2 regions of the Paenibacillus sp. FSL R7-0652 genome follow, and region 2 is predicted to be linked to the other one. Evidence: riboswitches for the same ligand, from Rfam matches in the RefSeq annotation. Region 2 holds a riboswitch; the other holds the start of a gene.

Region 1 (4,426 bases), 2.8 Mb from region 2:
CCTGTGCGTTTTTCACTACGTTTTGCGCATACGTTTTGAACGAAGGCTGCAGAGCTTCACCAAAAGCTACGGCTTTCGAAGCGATCACATGCATCAAAGGTCCGCCTTGGGAACCCGGGAATACAGCTTTATCAATGGCAGCTGCCCAGGATTTGCGGCATAGAATCATACCACCGCGTGGTCCGCGCAGCGTTTTGTGTGTTGTCGTCGTTACGAAGTGTGCATGCGGCACCGGGTTAGGATGCAGTCCGGCTGCAACAAGTCCTGCGATATGCGCCATATCGACCATGAACAGCGCGCCAACATCATTGGCAATGGACGCCAGCTTTTCAAAATCAATCGTACGCGGATATGCACTTGCGCCTGCTACGATCAGACGAGGGCGGTGTTTGAATGCTGCTTTGCGAACTTCATCATAATCAATGAGGAATGTATCTTCCTGTACGCCGTAAGCAACGAAATTGTACAGCAAACCGGAAGCATTAACCGGACTACCATGCGTCAAGTGACCACCATGCGCCAGGTTCATCCCCAGAACGGTATCGCCAGGCTTCAAGGCTGCCAGATATACAGCCATGTTCGCTTGTGCACCGGAGTGCGGCTGCACGTTCGCATGTTCTGCACCAAACAGTTCCTTGGCACGATCACGCGCGATATCTTCAACGATATCAACATGCTCACAACCGCCATAGTAACGTTTGCCCGGGTAACCTTCAGCATACTTGTTAGTCAATACAGAGCCCATTGCTTCAATTACCGCTTCACTTACGATGTTCTCGGATGCGATCAGCTCAATGTTGTTCTGTTGGCGTTTCAGTTCAAGATTCATCGCTTCCAATACTGCAGGGTCATTCTTGCGCAATTGTTCCATGATTAAATTCCTCCTAGATTATAATGAAGTTATAAAGCGAGCTTTCAGGTTACACGCCTGACTTCGATTGCATCACCATCTTACGATCACTGTTATCCCCAGATTTCTTTGAGCCCCTTTTGACAAAGAGAAAATCCGGTGATAAACGTGAACGCGCTGCTTCTCCAGATTGGTGCTGCACTCTCCGTTTACGTGTAAACATCATTTCGCTTTATACGTTAGTCACAAAAGGTTGAATCAGGCTGCTCTTCCATACGATATACTGCCCGTTCGCCGCCAATCAGCTTCGGACGGGTAAGTGCTGCGGTCACACGAGCCTCACCAATATAGCGAAGCGATGTACGGAAAGGAACCGCAACATGACGCAGATGCATGCCAATCATCGTCTCCCCGATATCCAGACCTGCATGAGCCTGAATATGCTCAGCCAGACACGGATCGGACAGTGATCGATAGGCAGTCGATGCCATGGAACCACCAGCCTTTGGTACAGGTACTGCACCAACCTCTGTCAGTCCGAGACGCTCAAGCAGCGCACGTTCCATCACAAGCGCCCGGTTCAGGTGTTCGCAGCATTGGAATACGGTATGGAAACCAAACTCCGTCTGCACCTCGTGAATACCCGCAAGCAGCTGCTGCGCTACGTCCACTGCACCGCTTGTTCCAATACGCCGACCTGCAACCTCGCTTGTACTTGTGCCAATGACAACAATGTGTCCGGCTCCAAGCTTTCCGGCAAGTGCCAGTTCACGCAGGATCGATGCGGTCTGCTGCTGCAGTCCAGGTTGTTCCGAATCCAATTCAATCGTCATCCTATCGCCTCCCGATAAAATCATGCCTGCTGCCTCGTGCTGCTTTCTCCTCTGCATACGCTCATGGCATTTCAGGTACTATTATAGCGAAAAATCAGACGAAAGACGAAAAAAAGAGCAGTCTGCGGGTATCGCAGAATTGCTCTTTTGCCCAGGCGACCGGCCGTTTGTTCCGGTGCTCCATTGTGGTTGTGCCCACTTCGTCGCCAGTTACACCGGATCCCTGTTTTCCCCTTCATCATAAATCAACCCTACTCTAAAATCAACGGTTAATTTACATCTGATGTTCTGTTTCTATATCTTGTCTATCTTTGCCGAAATTTACTCAAGCTTATCCAGAAGCCGCGATAAAGCTGTCCGTATCTCTGCTGCAGCGATATTGTAATCATCCCGACTCCCGCCAAACGGGTCCGAGATATCAAAGCTCGGTATACGTTGGCGGATCTCAATGGCGCGCTCCCGCTCGGATGCCAAAATCTCCTGCCCCAGTGCACGCTTCATCTCCAGTGTCGCGTACAGGCTGTCCAATTCCTGCAGGTCCTGCAGCACCTGCTCATCATTCTCCACATACTCTTTCAACGTATAGGTCTTCTGAATGGAATCCGGAAACACCTGCATCACATGCTGCTTATGACTCCGGGTTAATGTCAGAATCAGATCGGCCCAATCGACCAGCTCTGCGCTGAGCTGTGTGGAATGGGACGGTCCCTCCGCACTATGATCCTTCAACACCGCTTCGGCATGACGCGAGATCGGCATTCCCGACGCTGCGGCTACACCCGCAGAACGAACATGCACCTCAATGCCGCGCTCGGATGCCAGTTTTCGCAAAAGCCCTTCTGCCATGGGGCTGCGGCACGTATTGCCTGTACATACAAATAAAATATGTTTCATTGTGTTAGCCTCCCCATTAGATCAAGATGTGATATGCCTATCGTATCGTTCGCACGTTTTATTTTAAAATATAAACAAAAGTCCAAAGGCAAGCAAGATGGCTCCGCCTACTGCCTCACCGTAATCCCCCAGATTCTGACTTACCCGGCGTCCCAGCAGCAGCCCCAAGATGGACATCAACCCGCCGCAGAAACCGAAGGCCAGAATCGTCAGAACAAGATCGCTGCTGAACATGCCCAGCGATACGCCAACGGAGAATGAATCTACGCTGACACTGAGTGAAAATAAAATAATACCCAGTAAAGAGCGGTGATCCACCAGCTTGGTTTCCCCTTCGCGAAACGCATTCAAAATCATATGACCGCCCAGCAGCACAAGCAGGCCGCCTGCCGCATAATTCGTAATATCACCCAGCAAGGAGCTCATATACTTGCCCATATACATGCCCGCAAGCGGCATGATGATATGGAACAGCGCCGTGACCGTACTGATCTTCAACACGTCCCGCAGCCGTATGCCCTTCATGCCAATTCCGATACCGAGCGAGAACGCATCCAGCCCAAGCGCAACGGCCATAATCAGAATGGTTACCAACTGCCCCACATGAGCAGACACATCCCACATCCTCATTCCCCCAAGTCGCATAAAGGTTCTTGTACACGATATGCGGACAAGAACTCAAACATGACGGATGCGGTGAAACTGGAAGGAAGAAGTGTTGATGCAGCATTCCGATGAGAAAAGGCAGGTCAAGGCTTGCTCGCTGTATGAAAAAGCAATCGGTTGTCACGTTAAACGCGGCGTCTGTCTGCGGAGCGTCGGGTCTCCTGATCCGGTGGTCAGGAGCATTCAGGTGGGCAGGTCAGCCAACTTGAATGAGTTGGTTGCCTGCTGCCTTGAGCAGCCGATTCATGACGGCTGCTCCCATCCCTTCGCGCGAGCAGGCTTCCGCCACAATATATGTGGCGCCCTGCTCATCGCAGCTGCGCAGCGCGGCGTACAGCCTGCGCGCAGCTTCCTGCAGCTCGCTGGCGTCGCCCAGCGAGAATACGGCATCGGCGCGGTACTGCTCCGCGTGCTCGGCGAACGCCAGCACCGCGGTGCGCTCTCCGCGCTGCGCCGCCTCTGCGAGAGCGGCGCGGGTCCAGGCCGCCACCGCTTCGGGCGGCCCCTCAACCACGCACAGCGCCCCTGCGGGTGCGTAGTGCGTGTACTTCATGCCCGGCGAGCGCGGCGCCGGGCTGGTGCTGTCGCCACCGGACCCCTCGGCGAGAAGCGCCGGGTCCGTGACGACACGGGCGGCCACGGCGGACAGCTGCTCCGCCGTGATGCCGCCAGGGCGCAGGATGGTGACGGTACCGTCGTCACCGGCCTGCACCACGGTGGACTCGACGCCCACCCCGGTGGGGCCGCCGTCCACAATGCCGCCGATGCGGCCGTCCAGATCCTCCCGCACATGTGCAGCGAGGGTCGGGCTGGGCCGCCCGGAACGGTTGGCGCTTGGCGCAGCCACAGGGCATGCTGCCGCTGCGATGAGCGGCAAAGCCACCGGGTGGTCGGGCATGCGCACGGCCACCGTATCCAGCCCGGCGGTGACGCGCGGGGACACCGCCCCTGGCCTAACCGGCAGCACCAGCGTAAGTGGACCCGGCCAGAAGGCCGTGATCAATGCTTCCGCTGTCTCGTTAACCTCAGTGACCAGTTCCTGCAGCTGGTCACGATGCGCGATATGCACAATCAGCGGGTTGTCGGAAGGCCGACCCTTGGCGGCAAATACCGCTTCCACCGCTTCTGTGCTCCGCGCATCTGCGCCGAGACCGTAGACCGTCTCGGTCGGGAAGGCCACGGT
Region 2 (4,426 bases):
GATATTTCTAAATTAATGTTATTAGTAGAAGATTTAACTCAAAAAGGGAACACGGTCATCGTTATAGAACATGATCCAGAGTTCCTGTCATTCTGTGATTGGATTATTGAACTGGGACCCGGAGGTGGAGACAAGGGGGGATATGTAATTGCTCAAGGATCACCCTGGGATCTAATGAATAATAAGGAATCGATAATCTCGAAATATCTAAAATTATGAATTAGGGAGAGATCATGCAAGATTCTAAAGAATACAAATCAATACCACGAAGCTATTGGCCAACGGATGATTGGCAGACTTCCGCCCCAGAAGAGAAAGAAATGAATGAAGATATTCTTGCAAAAGCTAATAATTACATTCTCGAGAACTTTAGTAATGTAAACAGTTTGCTTGTAATTAGAGATGGTTTTATTGTTAATGAACGGTACTTTAATGGATTTAATGAGAAAGACTTAATGGATATGAGGTCTGTGACCAAAAGTTTCACTTCGACATTAGTTGGAATTGCAATTCATGAAAAATATCTATCTGGTGTTGATGAGAAATTAGGAGATATATTCACTGAATACATTTCTGATCGAACTTCTTTAGCGGGACAAACCTCTATTGAGCAATTGTTGACAATGTGTTCAGGTTTTTATTGGCAAACCGATCGTTGGTTAGTTGAAAGAATGACAGATCGATTGATTCGCAGTAATGACTGGGTCGATTTTATCTTAAGACTACCTGTTAACCCTGCCTTAAAGGGGAGCTTTCAGTATAAAAGTCCGGATTCACATTTATTATCTGCCATAGTAGCTAAAGTAACGAATCAAGAAGTTGAACAATTTGCTGACAAACACCTTTTTTCTCCTCTTGGTATTCGAAAGAGAACTTGGCTCACTGACCCTAAGGGAATTCCATATGGAGCATGTGACTTAAAGTTATTATCACGGGATATGGCGAAGCTAGGATATTTATATCTGAATAACGGAGTTTGGGATAATAAACAGATCATTTCTTCTTCTTGGGTTAAAGATTCTACCAGTGAAAAAAGTGGTGGGTCGGAGTCAATCGGAACGTACGGATATCATTGGTGGATAAGCGAGGAAAGAGGTCATAAGGTTTTTTTTGCAGCAGGTGCGGGAGGCCAATACATTTGTTGTGTTCCTGAACTGGATATAGTCGTTGTTATCACGGCAAAGGTTGCTGCACGAAATTGGAAGAATCCAAGATCAATCATTCGTGACTTTATTATTCCATCCGTTACAAGATAATTATCCTTTGTGTAAAGCTGTTATATGATCAGTACAGAAAATACTTGTAGTCGTCTAAATGTTCAGATTATAATGAAGTAAATATTTGGTATGTGTAACTGACGTAACGTGGAGAACCACGAGGAAGCACATATTTCATATGCCGTACGCCTGGGCGAAGTATCTGGTCTTAGACCGGATACTTTTATTTATTTTATGGGAGATGAAGACGATGGAACAGATAAAACGAGCAAGAAATGCAGCTATATTCATTTTTGAACAGGTTGAACCTTTGGATTTTGCAGGACCGTACGAAGTCTTTATCTCAGGAAGTAACAGGGGGCAGGATTTCAATGTTTACACTGTCGCGGAAAATAACGGTCCGATCCAAACCTTGGGAGGTCTAAGCATCAATCCAGCGTATACTATTGATAATTGCCCTAATCCCGATATATTGGTGATTCCTGGAGGTTGGGGTTCAAGAAAAGAAATGAATAATGAAACGGTTACGAATTGGATTCGAGAGATATCAAATGATGTAGAGGTCATTTTGTCTGTCTGTACTGGAGCCTTGATTTTAGCAAAAGCCCAATTATTAGATGGTTTAAAAGTGACAACCAATCGCTTAGCTATGGACGAATTAAGGCATATTGTACCTGCTTCTACTGAAATCATGGAAGAGGCCCGCTATGTCGATAATGGGAAAATTGTATTATCCGCGGGCATATCTGCCGGTATGGATGCTGCGCTGTATGTTATAGAAAAATTATTAGGCGAAGATAGAGCTGTAAAAACTGCAAATCTTATGGAATATGATTGGAAGAAGGCTTGAAACGGGGGGATCCATGTGCATATTCGTCTGCTGGAACATAAAGACCAAATTAACATAGAAAAAATAATGAGTGAATATCCTCTACAATTTCCTACGTTTATCATTGATCAATATCCTGTACGTTGGTCAAAGTTTTTAGTTCCGAGGGAAGAAAACGATGCAGAAGGATACTACGTAGCGATTGGTGATAATAATGAAACCATTGGTCATGCAGGTTATTTATATAATGAACAGTTACGTCTATACGAGATCGTGGGTGTAGTGGTAAAGAAGGGGGTTCAGCGGCAAGGTATTGGAGTGGCTTTGATCAATACGATTTTAGAAACAATAAAAAAAATGAATGAGAAAGAAATTATTCTTTACACACTAGGTCATGTTGGAAATGAAGATACAATCCAATTTTATAACAATATCGGATTTGAATTGACAGCTTACGAAAGGGATTTTTTTAGAACGGATTACCATAGAGTCACTTTCACTAAAACGTTAAGCTAACTGTAAACGATATTGATTTACGTTTAAATGATGTCCTCAAGTTCTATCTTTAGATAGAGAATAAAAGTTCATAAATTTATACATATGGAGGTAATACAGTTTGAGTACTCACTACTATTTCAGTTGGTTTAATGATTTTTTTCCAGAGAAACTGGTCGAACGATTGCAAGAGGATATTGCAGATAGGAAATCGCTTGTGATGATTAGCGCTCAGCCGTCTGATGATGAAGATGAGCAGGTGAACTTTGAGGATATTACAGAATGGACATGGTTAACTCAGGCAAACCTCCATTTTGTTGAATATCATTTCATTGATTACCGTATGCCAAAAGAAAAGGCTCAGCAGCTTATTCAGAAAGCCTCTGTCATTTTTCTGTGTGGGGGAGATCCTGTGCAGCAGCATGAGTTTTTGGCGGAATATGAACTATCCAATGTGATTAAAAACAGCAAGGCCGTTATCCTTGGTGCGAGCGCGGGTTCATTAAACATGGCTGCAAAATGGTTATCTTCGAATGACGATACCCCTAAGGGTGAAACAACTACGATATATGAGGGGTTGGGCTTTGATCATTTTGCCTATGAATCTCATGCTGGACGCAGCTGCGATACGTTTGTTGAAGGTTACCTGTTTCCGCTATCTAAAGAGATGGATGTTTATGCGGCAGAACAGGAAAGTGCTATTCGTGTAAAGGACGGCAAAATAGATATTTTAGGTCCTGTATATGTAATCTCCGAATCTAAGATTCAGAAACGGAAAGGATAGAAAAAACCTGAGAAAGCGAAGCGTTCGCCTGAAAATTTTCTGATCATCTTAACTTGATAAGGGATGGATTCTCCCCTTTAGATTGTCGGTGAAGGCCAGATTTCCATCGGTCGTGATGACGGCAGCCTCAATATGCTTCATTTGATTTACTTTATGAATAATGGAGGCCGCATCAAACCCGAATAATTCTGTCGTATAGATGTCGCAGTCCAGCGATTTATCCGCAATAATGGTTAATGAAGCGACATTACATTCGATGGGGTAGCCCGTTGTACTGCTGAATATATGATGGTACTGTTGTCCATTCTTTTCTAAAACGCGCTCATATATGCCTGAGGTTACGACAGATTGTTCTCTGATGCTGACGAGTGCTGCTGCGTTTCCTCTGGGCAAAAAGGGGTTCTGTATGCCAACATTCCAGTGACTGGACCCGGAAGGGGAATCGCCATGAACGAGTACGTTCCCGCCCATATCGACCATTGCGGCATCAGCTCCATTTTTCTTGAAAAATGCCATAACCTGATCCGCGAAATAACCTTTAGCGATAGCTCCAAGGTCGATCTCCATGCCTTTTTTTAATAAATGCACGGTTTGCTGCTCATCATCAAGCTGAATGTTTTCAGGATTCAACAGCTCCAGAACCTTCTTGATCGCGGCATCCTCTGGCACATGTGCTTCGCGAAAACCAATTCTCCATAATTTAATCAAGGGACCTATGGCAATATTTAAAAAGGAATCTTCATTCAGGCTGTGTTCTTTGCCTATTTTGATGAGATCATACAGTTCCTTGTCCACTCTGAGCGGATGTGCTGCGGCTTCTTGTTTTAGCCTGGCAAGCTGTGAGTGATCACTGTTGGCACTGAAGACCTTCTCATAACGGAACAGCATATTCGCTGCTTCCCTGGCAAGCTCTTCAGCTTCTGCCCCTTTGATATAAAGGGATATTTTAGTTCCCATAAGCGGGATTGTTTTCGTAAAAGTATTCATGACAGCCTCCTATACCGCACATTGCTGCCCATGATTGAGAAAAGTATGGATGAGATCATGATCATCACTGGACAGCTTTCTTTCCCCATGATGTGCTATAAAATAATCCAGACT

What was found. A riboswitch is a leader RNA that binds a small molecule or an ion and turns the genes downstream of it on or off. The one in region 2 is predicted to bind ZMP and ZTP.
Region 1: linked by a shared signal. The riboswitch ahead of MKY97_RS26285 (TIGR01440 family protein) and the one ahead of MKY97_RS09685 (DJ-1/PfpI family protein) in region 2 are both predicted to bind ZMP and ZTP.

Annotation. Positions count from the first base shown of each region.
Region 1 is NZ_CP152001.1:6,013,058-6,017,483, forward strand. It holds gene glyA (serine hydroxymethyltransferase) at 1-871, opposite strand, end outside; gene MKY97_RS26285 (TIGR01440 family protein) at 1,090-1,683, opposite strand; ZMP/ZTP riboswitch at 1,826-1,907, opposite strand; gene MKY97_RS26290 (low molecular weight protein arginine phosphatase) at 2,005-2,577, opposite strand; gene MKY97_RS26295 (manganese efflux pump MntP family protein) at 2,641-3,201, opposite strand; gene MKY97_RS26300 (L-threonylcarbamoyladenylate synthase) at 3,440-4,426, opposite strand, start outside.
Region 2 is NZ_CP152001.1:2,111,850-2,116,275, forward strand. It holds gene MKY97_RS09675 (excinuclease ABC subunit UvrA) at 1-219, shown strand, start outside; gene MKY97_RS09680 (serine hydrolase) at 234-1,256, shown strand; ZMP/ZTP riboswitch at 1,341-1,419, shown strand; gene MKY97_RS09685 (DJ-1/PfpI family protein) at 1,468-2,067, shown strand; gene MKY97_RS09690 (GNAT family N-acetyltransferase) at 2,083-2,562, shown strand; gene MKY97_RS09695 (Type 1 glutamine amidotransferase-like domain-containing protein) at 2,663-3,325, shown strand; gene MKY97_RS09700 (FAD:protein FMN transferase) at 3,374-4,312, opposite strand; gene MKY97_RS09705 (LysR family transcriptional regulator) at 4,322-4,426, opposite strand, start outside.